Regions from separate parts of the Halomonas sp. BC2 genome, predicted to be linked through region 4. Evidence: predicted binding sites of a transcription regulator. Region 4 holds the regulator's gene; each other region holds the start of a gene.
What was found. Region 4 encodes LexA, which represses DNA repair genes until DNA is damaged. Its sites were predicted from a motif close to TACTGTNTANNTANACAGTA; they were not measured.
Positions count from the first base shown of each region.

Region 1: a site for LexA is predicted at 2,713-2,732, ahead of uvrD (DNA helicase II). Genes of this name have one in related genera too.
Region 2: a site for LexA is predicted at 2,559-2,578, ahead of B7L71_RS13170 (LexA family protein). Genes of this name have one in related genera too.
Region 3: a site for LexA is predicted at 2,661-2,680, ahead of recN (DNA repair protein RecN). Genes of this name have one in related genera too.

Region 1 covers NZ_LFGT01000022.1:49,086-53,801, reverse strand. Annotated here, with positions in the region: gene B7L71_RS13420 (sodium-dependent transporter) at 1-1,247, shown strand, start outside; gene B7L71_RS13415 (PA3496 family putative envelope integrity protein) at 1,342-1,560, opposite strand; gene hexR (transcriptional regulator HexR) at 1,814-2,668, shown strand; gene uvrD (DNA helicase II) at 2,784-4,716, shown strand, end outside.
Region 2 covers NZ_LFGT01000022.1:129-4,504, reverse strand. Annotated here, with positions in the region: gene B7L71_RS13175 (Y-family DNA polymerase) at 792-2,096, opposite strand; gene B7L71_RS13170 (LexA family protein) at 2,093-2,542, opposite strand; gene B7L71_RS13160 (DUF932 domain-containing protein) at 3,135-4,103, shown strand; gene B7L71_RS13155 (hypothetical protein) at 4,228-4,376, shown strand, end outside.
Region 3 covers NZ_LFGT01000016.1:90,036-94,751, forward strand. Annotated here, with positions in the region: gene B7L71_RS11350 (outer membrane protein assembly factor BamE) at 1-295, opposite strand, end outside; gene fur (ferric iron uptake transcriptional regulator) at 368-820, shown strand; gene recN (DNA repair protein RecN) at 940-2,613, opposite strand; gene grpE (nucleotide exchange factor GrpE) at 2,814-3,443, shown strand; gene dnaK (molecular chaperone DnaK) at 3,595-4,716, shown strand, end outside.
Region 4 covers NZ_LFGT01000017.1:6,757-11,472, reverse strand. Annotated here, with positions in the region: gene B7L71_RS11675 (L,D-transpeptidase) at 2-517, opposite strand; gene B7L71_RS11670 (TetR/AcrR family transcriptional regulator) at 495-1,181, opposite strand; gene lexA (transcriptional repressor LexA) at 1,406-2,083, shown strand; gene B7L71_RS11660 (energy-coupling factor ABC transporter permease) at 2,096-2,767, opposite strand; gene purU (formyltetrahydrofolate deformylase) at 2,791-3,645, opposite strand; gene B7L71_RS11650 (ribonuclease J) at 3,921-4,716, shown strand, end outside.

The sequences.
Region 1 (4,716 bases), on a different contig from region 4:
CGTACATGGTGGGCGACAGCGGTGGCGCCGCTTTCGTTCTGGTCTATTTGGCCTGTGTGGCACTGGTCGGCCTGCCCATTCTGGTCGCCGAGTGGATGATTGGCCGTCGCGGTCAGAAGAACCCCATCAATACCATGGCCGAACTGGCCGCCAATCATGGCCGCTCGAAAGCGTGGGCACTGGTCGGCGTCAGCGGCGTCCTGGCTGCCTTTCTGATTCTCTCGTTCTACAGCGTCATCGGCGGCTGGTCGTTGAACTATACGCTGGGTTCGGTGCTCGGCAGCTTCAATGACCAGGACGCTGACAGCATTGGCGCCATCTTCAGCGGCATGTTGGGCAGCCCTACCGCCCTGCTGCTGTGGCATACGGCCTTCATGGTGTTGGTCGTTGGGATCGTCGCACGCGGGGTCACCAAAGGCCTGGAAAGCGCGGCACGCACCCTGATGCCTGCCCTGGTGGTCCTGATGCTGGTGCTGGTGGGTTACGGCATGACCAGCGGCTACTTTGGTGAGGCCCTGAGCTTCATGTTCAGCCCCGATTGGGATGCGCTGGATGGCGGTGTCGTACTGGCGGCCATGGGCCAGGCGTTCTTCACGCTGTCGCTGGGCATGGGGATCATGATGGCCTACGGCTCGTACCTGGGCGAAGACGTCAACCTGATCAGCACCGCGCGAACGGTCATCCTGCTGGATACCGCCATCGCCCTGCTGGCGGGCCTGGCCATCTTCCCCATCGTCTTTGCCAACGGCCTGAGTGCCGGCGAAGGCCCCGGCCTGATCTTTGTCACCCTGCCCCTGGCGTTTGGCAACATGACCGGCGGCACCATTCTGGGCCTGATGTTCTTCCTGCTGCTGACCTTTGCCGCCCTGACGTCGGCCATTTCACTGCTGGAACCGGTGGTGGAAACTCTGGAAGAGCGCACGTCGATGCCACGCATCGTGGCCACATTGGTGAGCGGAGTGGCGGTATGGGCACTGGGTGTCGCGGCGCTGCTGTCGTTCAACGTATGGGCAGACGTGCTGTTCTTTGGGCTGAACATCTTCGACCTGCTGGATACCTTCACCAGCAAGATCCTGCTGCCATTGACCGGCTTGGGCGCGATCGTATTCTTCGCCTTCTGCCTGGATAAAGAAGAAGCGCGCAAGGAACTGAGGCTGGATGTCTACGACTACAGCCTGTGGAACCTGCTGGCCAAATACGTCGCCCCCATCGGGGTCACGGTGGTTTTCCTGGCAGGCCTGTTCTAACTCGCCGCTGGGTCGGCAAGCTTACCCAATAGAGAGGGCGTTACCGTGGCGTAACGCTTTCTCGCCTTCCTTCACCAGCCTCTTCTTCGGCTGGCTAGTGCAGTTCGCTCTCTTGCGGGTCGTCATCGTCTGGCAAGGGAGCGATATCCCGTGACAGCTTCTGGAATTCCCGGTGCAGCTCGATGCCCCGACGCGCTCTCAGGCTACGTTGGGCGGCGCTGCGCCGACGTTGGGCATGCTCATCGACCTCCATACTCATGAATATGTCGAGCAATTCGCTTTTTACCGAGGTCATTCGTTCGACGTTTCTCATAATCGACGCTCCTCCAGGTGAGTTGCCTACGTCCACCTGCATCCGTGACGACTGATTTTTAAATGATGCAGTGCGGCACGTCACTTCTTACTATAACCTACTTGACAAAATGATGACGATTCTTGAAGAAATGGGTTAACGCCTTTTAAACGGCAGTACTCTCATGAAGGACGCTGCCCCCGATGCAACACTCAGGCATACTGTGGCCTATTCATGGCCGCACAAGCACGATCAAGAATTTAAGGAGCTGAACGTGAGCCGCGCCCTGTTCGATGAAATGAGACGCCGCATGGAGCATTTCCGTCGCTCCGAACAAAAGGTCGCGCGGTTCGTGCTGCGCAACCCCGATGAAGTCATTCACATGCGCATCGTGGACCTGGCCACCGAAGCAAAGGTGAGCGAGCCCACGGTGGTGCGCTTCTGCCGTGCGCTGGGCTGCAACGGCTTTCAGGATTTCAAGCTGCAGCTGGCCCAGATGCTGGCCAGCGGAAGCCAGTTCGCGCAGTTCTCGATGAACGACAGCGACTCGGTGGCCGAATTCTCCCACAGCATTTTCGACTCCACCGTGGGCACGCTGCTGTCGGTGCGCGACCGGCTCGATAACGATGCGCTGGGCAAGGCCGTCAATGCACTGGCCATGGCCAATCGCGTCGAGTTCTACGGCTTTGGCGCCTCCGGCGCGGTGGCCTTCGATGCCCAGCACAAGTTTTTCCGCCTGCAGATCTCGACCTCTGCCTACGCCGACCCGCACATGCAGAACATGTCGGCGGTGACCCTGCAGGAGGGCGACGTGGTGGTCGCCATCTCGCAGACAGGCCGTACCCGGGCGCTAGTAGCCAGCGTTCGCCTGGCCCGCGAAGCAGGCGCTACCGTGATCGGCCTGTGCCCCAGCGAATCGCCGCTGGCCCAGGAGGTCAGCCTGCCGCTGTTTATCGACGTGCACGAAGACACCGAGATCTACACCCCGCTCAGCTCGCGTATTGCCCACCTGGTGCTGATCGATGTGCTGGCGGTGGGTGTGGCCAAGACCCGGGGCCCCAAGCTGGCCGAGCAGCTGAAAGCGGTGAAGAAGAGCCTGACCACGCTGCGTTACCCGGAAGAGTCCTGAGCAACGGTTCTGAGAAAGAGCCCTGAGCCAGCGTCCTGAAGACACGCTGTATGCACAGCCAGTGTGCTGGCTGTGCTAGACTGGTCGCCCCTTTTTTGAACCGGCAGCGGCTTATATGGACGACGTCACGGCGATACTCGATCATCTCAACCCGGCCCAGCGGGAAGCCGTCAGTGCGCCCCAGGGCAACCTTCTGGTACTGGCCGGCGCCGGTTCCGGCAAAACGCGTGTGCTGGTCCACCGCATTGCCTGGCTGATGCAGGCCGAAGGGCTTTCCCCTTATGCCCTGCTGGCCGTCACGTTTACCAACAAGGCAGCCCGCGAGATGCGCACGCGTCTGGAAGCCTTGCTGGGCATCTCCATGCGCCATGTCTGGGTGGGTACCTTTCACTCGATCTCGCACCGGCTGCTGCGCACCCATTGGCAGGATGCCCGCCTGCCCCAGCACTTTCAGATCATCGACTCCGATGACCAGCTGCGGCTGATCAAGCGGCTGCTGAAAGATTACTCGATTGACGATGAGCGCTTCCCGCCACGCCAGGTGCAGGGGTTCATTTCTGGTTGCAAGGAAGAGGGCCTGCGACCCCATCAGGTGAACGTCAATGGCGATGCGTACCTCGCCCAGATGGTCGAGCTCTACGAGCGCTACCAGTTCACCTGCGAGCGAGGCGGGCTGGTGGATTTCGGTGAGCTGCTGCTGCGCAGCCTGGAGCTGTTGCGCGACAACCCGCCGTTGCTGAACCACTATCGCGAGCGCTTTGGCCATGTGCTGGTGGACGAGTTTCAGGATACCAATACCCTGCAGTACGCCTGGCTCAAGCTGCTCACCGGCCAGCAGACCCCGATGACCGCCGTGGGCGATGACGACCAGTCCATTTACGGCTGGCGGGGCGCCAAGGTCGAGAACATTCGTCGCTTCGAAGAAGAGTTTCCCAACACTCATACCGTGCGCCTGGAGCAGAACTATCGCTCTACCAGCGCGATTCTGGAAGCGGCCAATACGCTGATCAGCCACAACAGCGAGCGTCTCGGCAAGAACCTATGGACCGATGGCGCCGAAGGCGAGCCTATCTCGGTGTATGCGGGGTTCAACGACCTCGAAGAGGCCCGCTATATCGTCGATACCATCAAGGAGAAGGTCAACGAAGGCTTCAACCGCCGGGACGTGGCCATCCTCTACCGTTCCAACGCCCAGTCGCGCCTGCTGGAAGAGACGCTGATTCGCCAGGGCATGCCCTATCGTATCTATGGCGGCCACCGCTTTTATGAGCGGCTGGAAATCAAGAACGCCCTGGCCTACCTGCGCTTGCTGCTCAACCGTGATGACGATGCCTCCCTGGAGCGCGTCATCAATGTGCCCACCCGAGGCATCGGCACGCGCACCGTGGAAATCGTCCGCCATCACGCCCGGGAGCAGAGCGTATCGCTGTGGCAAGCGCTGCACGATGCGATCCAGGACGGCACCTTGAAAGGCCGCGCAGGCAACGCCGTGCAGGCCTTTACCAACCTGATCGAGCAGCTGGACAACGACACCTCGGGGCTGCCGCTCCACGAGATCATCGACCACGTCACGGCACGCACCGGGCTGATCGAGCACCATCAAAGCGAGCGCGGTGAAAAAGGCCAGGCCCGGGTCGAGAACCTGGAAGAGCTGGTCAACGCGGCCCGGGCCTTTACCCATGGCGATGCCTTCGAGACACCGGAAGCCGGAGAAGGCATGGCCGCGCTGGAAGCCTTCCTTTCGGAAGCCGCCCTCAACGCAGGCGACCATGAAGCCGAGGAGTTCGAAGACAGCGTGCAGCTGATGACCCTGCACTCGGCCAAGGGGCTGGAGTTCCCGGTGGTGTTCATTGCCGGGGTGGAAGAGGGGCTGTTTCCCCACAAGATGTCCGTGGAGGAGCCAGGCCGCCTGGAGGAGGAGCGCCGCCTGTGCTACGTGGGCGTGACGCGCGCCATGCAGAAGCTCTACCTGACCCACGCCGAGACTCGCCGCCTGCACGGCAAAGAGGTGTTTCCCCGCCCCTCCCGGTTTCTCCGTGAGCTACCGC
Region 2 (4,376 bases), on a different contig from region 4:
CGTTTGCGCTCGAGCGTTTCGGCAACCGCCGAGCGTAAGCTCTCTAGCATCTCGTGAGTATCAGGAGTCAACTGAGTCATAGCGGAGATTTCTTCAGATTATGCAGACTGCATAAGGATGCGGCGCTGGATACCTGCTAGCAATATTAAGTCATGCCCAAAAGCGAAAAACCCCGATGCACTCACCGAGGTTTAGACGCCGACCGGGCACTCCCTGTCCATTTAACTTCAGCTTGTAGAGTTTGGCATGCCAAGTCAATGCCAATACCTCATCACTCAATATTCTGTATCTTAATATTGATCTATAAAAAAATATCTTAAAAATCAATTAACTATTACAAAAAACATAAAAAAATTATTTCACTACCCAATATACTACCCATTTGGTCTAGAGAAGCTCCCTCCAAGGCCATAGCTGTAGGGCCCTATGTGATTGCCTGCCCGCTTGGCAAATAACCCGAGGCCCTCGGCTTGCCATTTCCTCATCCCCGTGATCGGCGATTGATGATGTAGCACTTTCCACAAGGCAGGGTGACTGATCAGCTAGCAGTATCGCTTGTCGCGTATGCTCCAGATTTTCTGCCTAAAGTTAGCGACGAGTCGTCAGCACGTCGCTAGTACGGCTGTTGAGGTACTCCATCATGCAATTCATTTGCAGCCTAACAGACTTGATCAGTCGGTGATCAATGCAATGGGCTAGACTCTCCTGATCGCAGGGGCTCTCATCTTAACGAATCTAAAGATAGACTCTAAAGAAATATCATGGCATGGAGCTGAGAGCTTCCCTGATGGCTAAGGTGTTCTTAATTTTTTGAATCCAGTCCTTGCTATTAGCAGCTCGCCCCACTGAGTGGTGTAACGCGGCGTTCGTCGCTCGCTTCGCAGTGACCATGCGTTGTTAGAGCGCGCCAAGCCAATTTGCACAGCACCTCTGCCTAGCTCACGGTTGAGCATGTCCATAGTGTTCATCAGTCGTTCGCTACGTTTGTCTTCTTCATCAGTCTGAAGGGTTTCAGTGAGAGTGAGCTGTCGGTTAGCTTTAGGCGATAGATCAAGCAGCATGAGACCCACTTTGTGAAAGGCGTACCCTTTTCGCCAGAGACGACGCAAACCCTGTACCGCAGCGGCGATGATCTCACGACTATCATCAGTGGGCCGATCCAGAGAAATGACCATTCGTTGACGATATTGGGGTAAATCCGTACGAAACGAGTTGGTGCGGATAAACACCATGACGGCGCTAGTGACGCTTTGCTGCTTACGAAGTTTTTCGCCCGCCCTGGCAGCATGATGCCGTAGCGCCTCCCTTAACTGATGGGGATCGTTGGTAAGCCGCCCAAACGAACGAGACACCATGATCTGTTGTTTAGGCTGGCCCATGTCATCTAGCTGAATGGAGGGTTGCCCCCGCAACTCCCAGACAATGCGCTCCTGCACCACACTAAATTGCCGACGGATATGTTTCGGGTCTGCCTCTCGCAGGTCCCAGGCAGTCTCAATGCCCATGACGCGTAATCGCTCGCTGGTGCGGCGTGCAATGCCCCATAGTTCGGTGACAGGCAACTGCTTCAACAACGCTTTAGTAGGCGCGCCTTCTGCAAGCAACGTGCATACACCTTGGTCTCTATATGCAGGGTGTTTTTTAGCGGCATGATTGGCGACCTTGGCCAACACCCGAGTCGGCGCAAAACCCACTGACACAGGTATACCTGTCCACTGCTTCACCGTATCCCGCAGAGCTTGGCCTCGTTGCTCCAGGGTGTCTACCTCAAATCCCTGAAACCCGACAAAACTCTCATCAATGGAATACACCTCTACATGGGGTGAGAACTCGCCCAGCACCTCGGTTACCCGCTGAGACATGTCTCCATACAACGCATAGTTGCTGGATAGCAGCACAGCTTGGCGGCGCACACTTGGTGGTAGCAGGTGCATGGCAGCCCCCATTTCAACGCCCAGTGCTTTTAACTCGTTAGAGCGGGCGACGACGCAACCATCGTTATTGGATAGTACCCCTACAGGACGACCTTCCAGTGACGGGTTGAAGACACGTTCGCAGGAGACATAGAAATTGTTACAGTCGATCAAGGCCATCATTGCAGCGTTGCCCCTGGAAAGCTGTGAAGCACATGAGTTACGACGCCCCAGACGTGCGACTCACGACCATCTAAAGGAATGGGAGGGTAAGCAGGATTACTTGCCCGGAGATAAGTCCGCTGCCCTACTCGCTCAAGGCGCTTTACTGTGAGCTCACCATCAACACAAATGACGATAATGCGACCTGGTAAGGCTTCGAGACTGCGATCCACCACCAGCAAATCCCCATGATGAATTCCATCACCAATCATGGAGTCTCCTTCAGAACGTACGAAATACGTTGCAGCAGGCCGTTTCACCACATAGCGGTGAAGATCAAGATCGGTGTCCAAGTGGTCATCTGCGGGTGATGGAAAGCCTGCGCGCACGGCACAGGTATAGAGCGGTATGGACTGCGACGCCGTTAAAGCGTCTGATTGTCCCAGTAATGTCACTGGTAAAGTCATGAGCACCTCCATCGATAGCTGTATATAAAAACAGCATCTAAAAAACGCTTACTTAACGCAATACCTCATCGGCGTATCCCAACCGATTTCAGACCTATATCACTCCTATGCATCCATCCCCATGGAACCTTTTTCCCTTGCATAGGAGCTTCAATATGCCCCCACCCTGTAAGCGTTGTGCATCAACGCGCATGCTGAATCTGGATACAGCCCAGCGCATAAGCGTGGTAGGCAGCACCTTGATTGGCGGTGCTATTGGCGCATGGCGCGCGACGGCCATCTCCGGCCCACTGCCATTGGCGGTGACTCGCTTTCCATTGGCAAAACTGCCTGCCGCCATGATGGGTGCCGTGGCCGGAGGTCAAACCGGCTCACGCATGGCCACCTCGCTGTTTGAGCAGTGGCTGCCAGTTGGCAGCGGGACACCGTGGTTATGCTTGTCTTGCGGCTGCACCTACCGCGACGCCTACCCGCCTTTAGCACCTAACGCTTAACCTATCGTTGTTCGCCCTGTGTGGGGCGAATGATCCGCCTATTCACTTTCGCGCGCTGGCCTTTGGTCGGCGCTTTTTTTATGTCTGGAGAATGACTCATGGCACATCTCGTTGAACAAATGGCTTACGTAGGCGATACCCCTTGGCATGGCCTGGGGCAGCAACTTTCTCGACATCAACCGCTGGAGGTCTGGCAGCAACAGGCCGGTATGAACTGGCATATTGAAGAAGCGCCGGTGCGCTTTATTGCCGAAGGGGCTAGCCACCTGGGCAGCATTCACTCGTTTCCTGAGCAAAAGGTGCTCTACCGCTCAGATACCAAAGCACCGCTGTCGGTGGTGTCGCAGCGCTATAAGGTGGTGCAGCCTGAGGAGATCCTGGAGTTTTATCGCGATCTGACGGAATACGCGGGGTATGAGCTGGAGACTGCGGGCGTGCTCAAAGGCGGACGTAAGTTCTGGGCTCTGGCGCGTAGCGGCTTAAGCACGTCACTCAAAGGTCAGGATGAGGTCAATGACTACCTGCTGTTGGCCACTTCCTGCGATGGCACGCTTGCCACCATGGCCACGCCGACCACGGTGCGGGTGGTGTGCAACAACACGCTGCAAATTGCCGTCGATGGTACGTCGCAAGCGGTGAAGGTGCCCCATCGTTCAGAGTTTGATCCGCGTGCCGTGAAGCGTCAGCTGGGCATTTCGGTGTCGCAATGGAATGACTTCATGTATCGGATGAAAACCTTGGCAGAGCGTAAAATCACTCGGCAGGAAGCGCAGCAGTATCTTCAGTCGGTGATTTGTGGGGCTGAGAAGCCGCTGGACGATCCCTCTAAACTGCCCAACTACCGAGCGCTGAATAAGGTGCAGAAGCTCTACCACGGCGAAGGTCGGGGGTCTCACTTGGTGACCGCCAAAGACACGGCCTGGGGCTTGCTCAATGCCGTGACGGAATACGTCGATCACGACAAGCGGGCACGCAGTAACGATACCCGTATGGACTCAGCCTGGTTTGGTCAGGGGGCACAGCTCAAACAGGAGGCTTTGGATGCCGCCCTACAGCTGGTGTCGTAGCCATCCATACCCCCATCCCTACAAGCGATTCACCTAATGTTCATCCTAACCCTCACGGCATAGACGCCCAGCCCCTAAAAAGGCTGGGCGTTTTGCTGTGGGGCTTATACCGCGAGGTACCCGCATGAGCTTTGTTTCCGACGCCATTGAGATGGCTATCACTCGACTCACCAAACAACTGCTAGAACACGACGCTCATAACGCAACGTCGCTGGTGTGTGCCCAGGGGGAGTTCTATCGCGTGGAGATACGCCTGGAGCATATCGATCCCGC
Region 3 (4,716 bases), on a different contig from region 4:
AGCGGCCTGAATTATCGAACGTGAGCGTGACGCGGCGCTGTTCGACACCCCCGTATGCCTTGTCCAGGCGGTACACGTAGTCCCACTGGCGGGCGTCGAAGGGGGCTTCCAGCAGCGGCCTGCCCATCACATAGGTAACCTGTTCCTGGGTCATGCCCGGCTGGAGCTGGCTGACCATCTCCTGGGTGACCAGGTTGCCCTGGGGGATGTCGCGCTTGTACACGCCGACGTAACTGCAGCCGCTAACGACGGTCAGGGCAACGGAAAGAGTAATGATACGAGTCAATTTTTGCATTTGAGCCTGTTCTTCACTATCGTGGTTTCGGTCGATGATACCCGACCTAACCTGTTACTGCGAAGAGCAACCATGGCCGATCAGAACCATGAACTACGCAAAGCCGGGCTGAAAGTGACCCTGCCGCGCGTCAAGATCCTGCAGATTCTCGAAAATGCTTCGGGCCAACACCACCTTAGCGCAGAAGAAGTGTATAAAACACTGATTGATGCGGGCGAGGATGTTGGTCTGGCGACCGTCTACCGCGTGCTGACTCAGTTCGAGTCGGCAGGCCTTGTGATTCGTCACAATTTCGACGGTGGCCATGCGGTCTTCGAGATGACCCAAGAAGACCACCATGACCACATGGTGTGTCTGGAAAGCGGTGAAATCATCGAGTTCGTCGATGACATCATCGAGCGTCGCCAGCAAGAGATCGCCGAAGAGCACGGCTACGAGCTAGTGGACCACGCTCTGGTGCTGTACGTACGCCCCCGTGGGTCGGACGTCACGCGCCAGGACAGTGGCCCCACGAACCGCAAGTAGTCCGCTGCTACATGAAAACGCCCTTGGGGTGCCAGAGCAGTTCATCTGGCGCCTCAGGGGCGTTTTTGTAGACAGTGCTCGGTATGAGTTTGGTTGAGTTTGGTTGAGTTTGGTTGTGCTTAGTGAGGAGGGCGCTGGCTGGCGTGCAGCATCTCACGTGCATGGGCCAGGGTCTGGTCGGAAAGCGTAACCCCGCCCAGCATGCGGGCCAGTTCGCTGATGCGGCCTCGCTCGTCCAGCAGTGCCATGTGGGTCAAGGTGGTATCGCGTTTGGCGCGTTTTTCGATGTGCAGATGCTGATGCGCCTGGGCGGCCACCTGCGGCAGGTGGGTCACGGTCATCACCTGGCCGTTTTCGCCCAGCTTGCGCAGCAGCTGGCCGACGATTTCGGCCGTCGCACCGGAAATACCCACGTCCACTTCATCGAAGACCAGGCTGGGAATGGTGGAGTGCGAGGCCGCCACGACTTGAATGGCCAAACTGATGCGCGACAGTTCACCGCCGGATGCCACTTTCGCCAGTGGGCGCGCAGGCTGGCCAGGGTTGGCGCTGATCAGGAACTGGACGTGATCCAGCCCTTCTGGGGTGGGCGTGTCGCGAGGGGTAACGTCGACATCGAAACGCGCTTTGCCCATGGCCAGAAAAGCCAGCTGCTGCTGGACTTCCTTGCCCAGCCGCACCGCCGCCTTTTGGCGAGCGTCACTGAGCAGCTTGGCATCGTTGCGGTAGCGCTCGCGGTAGTCGGCCACCTGGCTGCTCAGGGCCTCCAGATCATCATCGCTGGCTTCCAGTTGCGCCACTTCCTGGCGTAGCTGGGCATGCAGAGCGCAGATTTCCTCCGGGGCGACATGGTGCTTGCGCGCAATGCGGTGCACGTCGCCCATGCGCTCCTCGACCCAGGCCAGGCGCTCGGGGTCCAGTTCGGTGGTGCTGGCCAGGCGCTGTAGCTCGCTGGCGGCTTCTTCTACCTGAATGCGTGCATCGCTGAGCATGGCCAGGGTGTTGGCCAGCGTACCCTTGTCGCTGCCGGGCAGGGCGCTCAAGTGTGCGTAGGCCTGGTTCAGCAACGACAGCGCACCGCCCTCATCGCTTTCACAGCAGTCGGCGGCAAACTGGGTTTCTCGCAGGGTCTCTTCCGCGTGGGCCAGCGTGTGCTGCTCTTCTTCCAGGGTTTGCAGCTCGCCTTCGGCGAGGCCCAGCTGGTCGAGCTCTTCCACCTGGTAGCGCAACAGCTGGCGCTTGGCCTCTACCTCGCTGCCCTCTTCACTGAGCTTTTTCAACCGACGACGGGCATTGCGCCATTCACGGTAAGTCTCGGCCAACTTTTGGCTGCGCTCACCAAGCCCGGCGTAGTCATCCAGTAGCGCCAGGTGGGTTTCTTCGCGCATGAGCGCCTGGTGGGCGTGCTGGCCATGAATTTGAATCAGCTGTTCACCCAGCGATTTCAGGTCGGCAATGGTGGCCGGGTGGCCGTTGATCCATGCTTTGGAGCGCCCGCTGGCGGTAACGACGCGGCGTAACAGGCACTCGTCGGCAGGCAGTTCTCGGGCCTGCAGCCACTCGATGGCGGCGGGCAGGTGTTGAATGTCGAAGCGGGCGGAAAGGTCGGTGCGCTCGCAGCCGTGGCGCACGCTGCCTGCGTCGGCGCGCTCGCCCAGGCAGAGCCCCAGCGCGCCCAGCAGTATGGATTTACCCGCCCCGGTTTCCCCCGTGATGGCGGTCATGCCACGGCTGAGGTCGAGTTCAAGGCGGTCAACAATCGCGTAATCCTGGATCGCTAGCTGTGTCAGCATGAGGCCTCCTGAGGCGGTGCATCCCGAGTGCTGGATACTTATCCAATAATTGTTGTTTTATACAGTAGTCGATAACTCACTTCAATGCCCCTCTTGAGATGGCTTTGATGGCCCCCATATAGCTTTTATCCGTGGTCTAAATCCCGCGAATCAACTCAGGTGGCCGCCAACGGCACCGCTACGTATTTCAGGAGCAAGGCATGGCTAAAGAACCGCAAACCCCGTTGGATGAAGAGCTGGCGCGTCAGGAGCAGGAAGCCGAAGTCACGGAGCCAACGGCAGAAGAACGCCTGGTAGAAGGCGAGCTGGAAGGGCTGATCGAAGACGAAGCAGTACTCGATGGCAGCGTAGGCAACCCTGAAGCCGACGTGCTGGCCGCCCAGGTAGAAGAGCTGGAACAGAGCCTGGCCCAGGCCAAGGACCAGGCCCTGCGCGCCGCCGCTGAAGCACAGAACGTGCGCCGTCGCGCCGAGCAAGAGGCCGAAAAGGCGCGCAAGTTTGCGCTGGAGAAGTTCGTCAAGGAACTGCTGCCCGTCGTGGACAGCCTGGAGAAAGCCCTGGAAAGCATGCAGGAAGACGCTTCCGACGTGCATCGTGAAGGCGTCTCCATGACTCTGAAGATGCAGCTGGGCGTGCTGGCCAAGTTTGGCGTCGAAAGCATCGAGCCCCAGGGCGAACCCTTCGACCCGCAGATGCATGAAGCCATGGCCATGGTGCCCAATCCCGAGCTGGAGCCCAACACGGTAATGGACGTCATGCAGAAGGGTTACTCCCTGAATGGCCGTCTGGTGCGTCCCGCGATGGTGGTGGTCAGCCAGAAAGCCGGTTGATGGGATGACGCATTGCAGAAAAAAGCCCTTGAAATGCGCCAGGCGGCCCCCAAATAAAGGGCAACTCGCGAGAATGCTCGCAAACGCCTTAAACAGTTTTGACGGCGTAAACCACTAGTTTTTTGTTTCAACCGAATTCGAGGTTTTTGCTATGGGACGCATTATTGGTATCGACCTGGGCACCACTAACTCTTGTGTGGCCGTGCTCGATGGTGACAGCGCTAAAGTCATTGAAAACGCCGAAGGCGGTCGTACCACGCCTTCCATCATTGCCTACACCGATGACGGCGAAACGCTGGTAGGTCAGGCGGCCAAGCGTCAGGCCGTGACCAACCCGGAAAACACCCTTTACGCCATCAAGCGTCTGATCGGTCGTCGTTTCAAGGACGACGTCGTTCAAAAAGACATCAAGATGGTGCCGTACAAGATTGCCGAAGCCGACAACGGTGACGCGTGGGTAGAAGTCAAAGGCAAGAAGATGGCTCCCCCGCAGGTCAGCGCCGAAGTGCTGAAAAAGATGAAGAAGACCGCCGAAGACTACCTCGGCGAGCCGGTGACCGAAGCGGTCATCACCGTACCGGCCTACTTCAACGACAGCCAGCGTCAGGCCACCAAGGATGCGGGCCGTATTGCCGGTCTGGACGTCAAGCGCATCATCAACGAGCCGACTGCCGCAGCGCTTGCCTACGGCATGGACAAGTCTCGTGGTGACAAGACCATCGCGGTCTACGACCTGGGCGGCGGTACCTTCGATATCTCCATCATCGAAGTGGCCGACGTTGACGGTGAAACCCAGTTCGAAGTACTGGCCACCAACGGTGACACCTTCCTGGGCGGTGAAGATTTCGACCTGGCGCTGATCAACTATCTGGTCGACCAGTTCAAAACCGACGGCGGCATTGATCTGTCGGGCGACAACCTGGCCATGCAGCGCCTGAAAGAAGCCGCCGAGAAAGCCAAGATCGAGCTTTCCAGCGCTCAGCAGACCGACGTCAACCTGCCGTACATCACGGCAGACAACACAGGCCCGAAACACCTGAACGTCAAGGTGACCCGTGCCAAGCTGGAGTCGCTGGTAGAAGACCTGGTGCAGCGCTCTCTCGAGCCATGCAAAACGGCTCTGAAAGATGCTGGCCTGTCCGCGTCTGAAATCGACGAAGTGATCCTGGTCGGCGGCCAGACTCGCATGCCGATGGTTCAGAAGAAAGCGGCAGACTTCTTCGGTAAAGAAGCCCGTAAAGACGTCAACCCCGATGAAGCCGTCGCCGTAGGT
Region 4 (4,716 bases):
TTCAATGCAGCCATACCGGCGTGCCAGGCGGCGCCTGCTGAAACAGCCAGAGCAGGTCGGCATTGCGCAGTCGCACGCAGCCATGGGAAACGGCAACGCCCATGGGCTGGTCAGGGGGAGTACCATGCAGGTAGATGTAGCGACGCTGGGAATCGACACGGCCACCGCGATTGATACCGCGCTCCAGGCCACACAGCCACAGTATGCGGGTCAAGATCCAGTCGCGCTCGGGGAAGTCGGCTGCCAAACCGGCAGAGTAGATTTCTCCGGTCCAGCGACGACCACGAAAGACCGCATCCTCAGGCAGCCCATCGCCAATGGCTGCCCGCACGTAGTGCCAGCCCAGTGGCGTACGGCCACTGCCTTCTTCTTGCCCCACACCGGCCTTGCCCGTGGAAACGGCGCATTCGTGCTTTAGCTCACTCCCCTGCCACCAGCGCAGGCGTTGGGCCTGGGTGTCGATTTCCATCCAGCCACCTTCAACGGGCGGCAGGTCAGCCAATCTGGGCGTTTGCATGAAGCTTCTCATCCACGGTTGCTGCAGGCAACGGCATTGGCGCGCTCATGGCGGCCACCACGACGGGACGCAGACGCCGGATCAAGTCGCGCACCGTTACCTGCTCCTGATAATCCTTGGCAGCAATATCACGCAGCGCATCCAGCCCCGACAGCGTAAAGATCACCGTGCCCAGCATGAAGTGTAGCCGCCAGAAGCGCTCTGCATCCGGCAGCTCGGGGGTCGCCCGGCGCACCAGCTCGGTGAAGCGCGTAAAAACATCGCCATACTGCTGCTGGATGTAGCGCCGCAAGTGCCCTTGCGCCTGGCTGTAGGCCAGCCCCAGCAGCCGCATGAACACTTTCAGGCTGTGGCGCTCGGCAGGCACGGTCAGTACCGTGGTGGCCATGGTTTCCAGCAGCACTTCCAGCGGAATGGGCTGGCCTTCATAGCGCGCTTCCAGCTCATCCAGGGCGGTGTGGAAGCGCTCGGAGAACGGGTCCAGGTAGCGGGCAAACACCGCCTGTATCAGCGCTTTCTTCGACCCGAAGTGATAATTAACGGCGGCAAGGTTGACCCGCGCCTTGCTGGTGATATTGCGCAGTGACGTCTCGGCAAAACCCCGCTCTGCAAAGAGCACTTCTGCCGTATCCAAAATACGTGTGACCGTATCCGACTGGGCCATAGCGCCCTCCCAAAACAGGTGTTTAAAACATGGCGGTTGCGTTGGCGAATAGTATGCCATTCTCCCTGATGGCTCAAACGATAATCCCCTGTGTACCGCAGGTTGCGCTACCTGAGACGTATTGCAACTCATCATGTACTGGACAGAGCAACATACTGTATACTTAAACACATATTGATTTTACGGACATGTAGCGACTGTCTTTTCACTGTTAGGAGTCTGATATGTCACGCCCACTCACTGCACGCCAGCAGCATGTATATGATTTTATCGTGAAGACCATGGGCGAGCTTGGCTACCCCCCTACCCGCGCCGAAATCGCCAAGGCGTTGGGCTTTCGCTCACCCAACGCCGCCGAAGAGCATCTGCGCGCCCTGGAGCGCAAAGGCGCCATCCGCATCATCCGCAATACGTCCCGGGGCATACGCCTGCCCAACCAGGAGCCGCTCGACAACACGCCCCCGGCAGCCGAGCCCACCAGCGCCGCCAACGATGCCACGCCCAATGGGCTGCCGGTGATTGGTGAAGTTGCTGCGGGCAGCCCCATTCTGGCAGCGGAGCATATCGACCGTTACTGCCCGCTGCCGGCAGAGTACTTCACCCCCAAGGCCGACTACCTGCTGCGGGTACGCGGCCTGTCGATGAAAGACGTGGGTATCCTGGAAGGCGACTTGCTGGCCGTGCATCGTACCGACCGCGTGCGTGACGGTCAGATCGTCGTCGCGCGCCTGGAAGACGAGGTCACGGTCAAGCGTTTTAAACGCCAGGGGCATCACGTCACGCTGCTCGCCGAGAACGAAGACTTCGCCCCCATCGAAATCGACCTGAGAACTCAACAGCTGGATATCGAAGGCGTCGGGGTAGGCGTCATCCGAGGCGGCAACGGCCAGGCACTGGGCTAGACCGCCACCCACCTACTGCATATCGATATAGCGATGGTCGTTGAACGTGGCGACCCAGTGCGGGTGGTAGACCAGCAAGATACTCAGCAGCATGCCGGTGATGAAGGCTTCCGAGGGCATCAGCAAGGGTAGAAAGCGGGCATACTCCTGAGCCAGATAGATCGCTTCAGGGTCGGTGCCCGCCACCAGAATCAGCCCGACGGCCGCCAGCCCACCCCCTAGCGTCGCCAGCGCAGCACCGAAAAAACCGCAGGCAAACAGAAACACCATCAGGTTGTCCGGCAAGCGGCGATCCACGATACGCCATACCACCCCCGTGATCACGGCAGGCACCAGCCCCGTCACCAGCACGTTGGCCCCCAACAGTTCCCAGGCATTGCGCCCGATCAGCACCATCGCCACGTTGAGCAGCAGGTTGCTGATCAAGGCCAGGGGCACCTTGAACACCAGCGTCATCAACACCGTAAACACCAGATGCAGAGTCAACCAATCGACCGCCTGAGCCCGCAGCTGCCACATCAGCATCACGGCCAGCGTCGCGGCCATCCAGCGATGCTGCAAACCGGTATCTTCCAGCAGCGGCTGCCAGGGGCGCTGCCACAGCACCCACCCCAGAGCACATGCCGACACCAGCCAGGTAGCCAGCAGTGCCCAAGTGGCCAGCACGCTTTGTGCAAAGGACATGGCGCCCCTCCCCGGTGGGCGAGTTAGCTGAACACGACGGTCTTGTTACCGTGAATCAATACGCGGTCTTCCAGATGCCAGCGCAGGCCGCGGGCCAGCACGGCTTTTTCCACGTCACGGCCAAAGCGCACCAAATCGGTGGGTGTATGGCAGTGGCTGACCCGGTGAATATCCTGCTCGATGATGGGGCCAGCATCCAGCTCTTCGGTCACGTAGTGGCAAGTGGCACCGATCAGCTTGACACCCCGCTCATAGGCCTGGTGATAGGGCTTTGCCCCCGCAAAGGAAGGCAGGAAACTGTGATGAATATTGATGACGCGTCCGGCATAACGCTCGCACAGTGAAGGCGGCAGAATCTGCATGTACCGCGCCAGCACGACACAGTCAGCCCGGGCAGCATCGATCTGTGCCTGCACCTGCTCGAAAGCCGCCTGCTTGTTGGCCGGGTCCACCGGTACATGATGATAGGGAATGCCATACCACTCGGTGAGCGAGCGCATGTCGTCATGATTGGAGATGACGCCCACAATATCGCAATCCAGCTCGCCAGCCTGCCAGCGATACAGCAGGTCCACCAGGCAGTGGGATTCCCGGGAAACCATCAACACCACGCGGCGGCGCTTCTGGGTGTCTACCAGCGACCACTGCATGTCGAACTCGTCGGCGACGGGCTCGAATGCGGTGCGCAGCGCCTCGGCCGACATGCCCAGTGAATCGGCGAGAATTTCATAACGCATGAAAAAGCGCCCTGTTTCCAGATCGGAGTGCTGGCTGGCCTCGGTGATCGAGCCGCCCTGTTGGGCAATGAAGCTGGAAACACGCGCCACAATACCCACCTGATCCGGGCACGACACAACTAAACGGTAATAATGAGACATCAATGAACACTCTTGCGTATGTAACGGCACGTTCGCTGGGTAGGCGCCTGCTCGCGGGCAAGCCTCACCAGGCGCATTAGTGTAACGCAAGCGCCACGGCTAAGCACCGTGGTGCAGTGCCACGATGATTGTTACGTGCCCCTCCCTTCCCGTATAGTTAAGGGACTATATTTCCAGGCTTTTCATGACTGATGCATCCACCACGCGTTCAACTTCGTCCCCGTCGCCGCCCGCCCCTGCACCTGCTTCCGCTAGGTGGATGCGGTGAAATTGGAATGAACCTTACGCTGTATGGATACGACGATCAGTGGATCGCCGTCGATTGCGGCATGATGATCCGTCAGGATCTGCCCAACTCGCCGCTGCAGGTACCCAACACCGACACCCTACAAACCCTCGGTATCACCCCTGCGGCGCTGTTCATCACCCATGGTCATGAAGACCACATCGGCGCCGTGGCCTGGCTATGGCCGCGTTGGGGCTGCCCTATTTTTGCCACCCCGTTGGCCGCAGGCCTGCTGCGACATAAATTTGCCGAACACCAGCTGAGCAGCGCTGCCATCGAAATCATCGAACCCGGCGATGCGGTGGAGCGCGGTCCCTTCACCCTGCGCTACCTGAGTGTCACTCACTCCATTCCTGAAAGCTGCGCCATCATGATGCAGGCGGGCGACTATCGAGTACTGCATACGGGAGACTGGAAACTGGACCCGGAGCCGCTCATCGGCGCCCCGGTGAATGCCGCTCATTTTCGTGCGCTGGCCCCTTTGGACCTGGTGGTGGGCGACTCCACCAACGCCCCCATGCCTGGCCAGTCAGCCAGCGAAGGCGACGTCGCCAAAGCACTGGCCACGACCCTCGAACAGTGCAAGGGCCGCGTGGTGGTATCGTGTTTCGCCAGCAACCTGGCGAGGGTTCTGGCCATCGGGCGCGCCGCTCATGCTTGTGGGCGGCGGGTCAGCCTGATGGGCCGCTCCATGGAGCGCATGGTGAGCGTGGCCAGAGGGCTGGGCTATCTGGACGACTTCCCGCCGCTGGTCCCGTCCCACGACCTGGGATACCTGCCTCCCG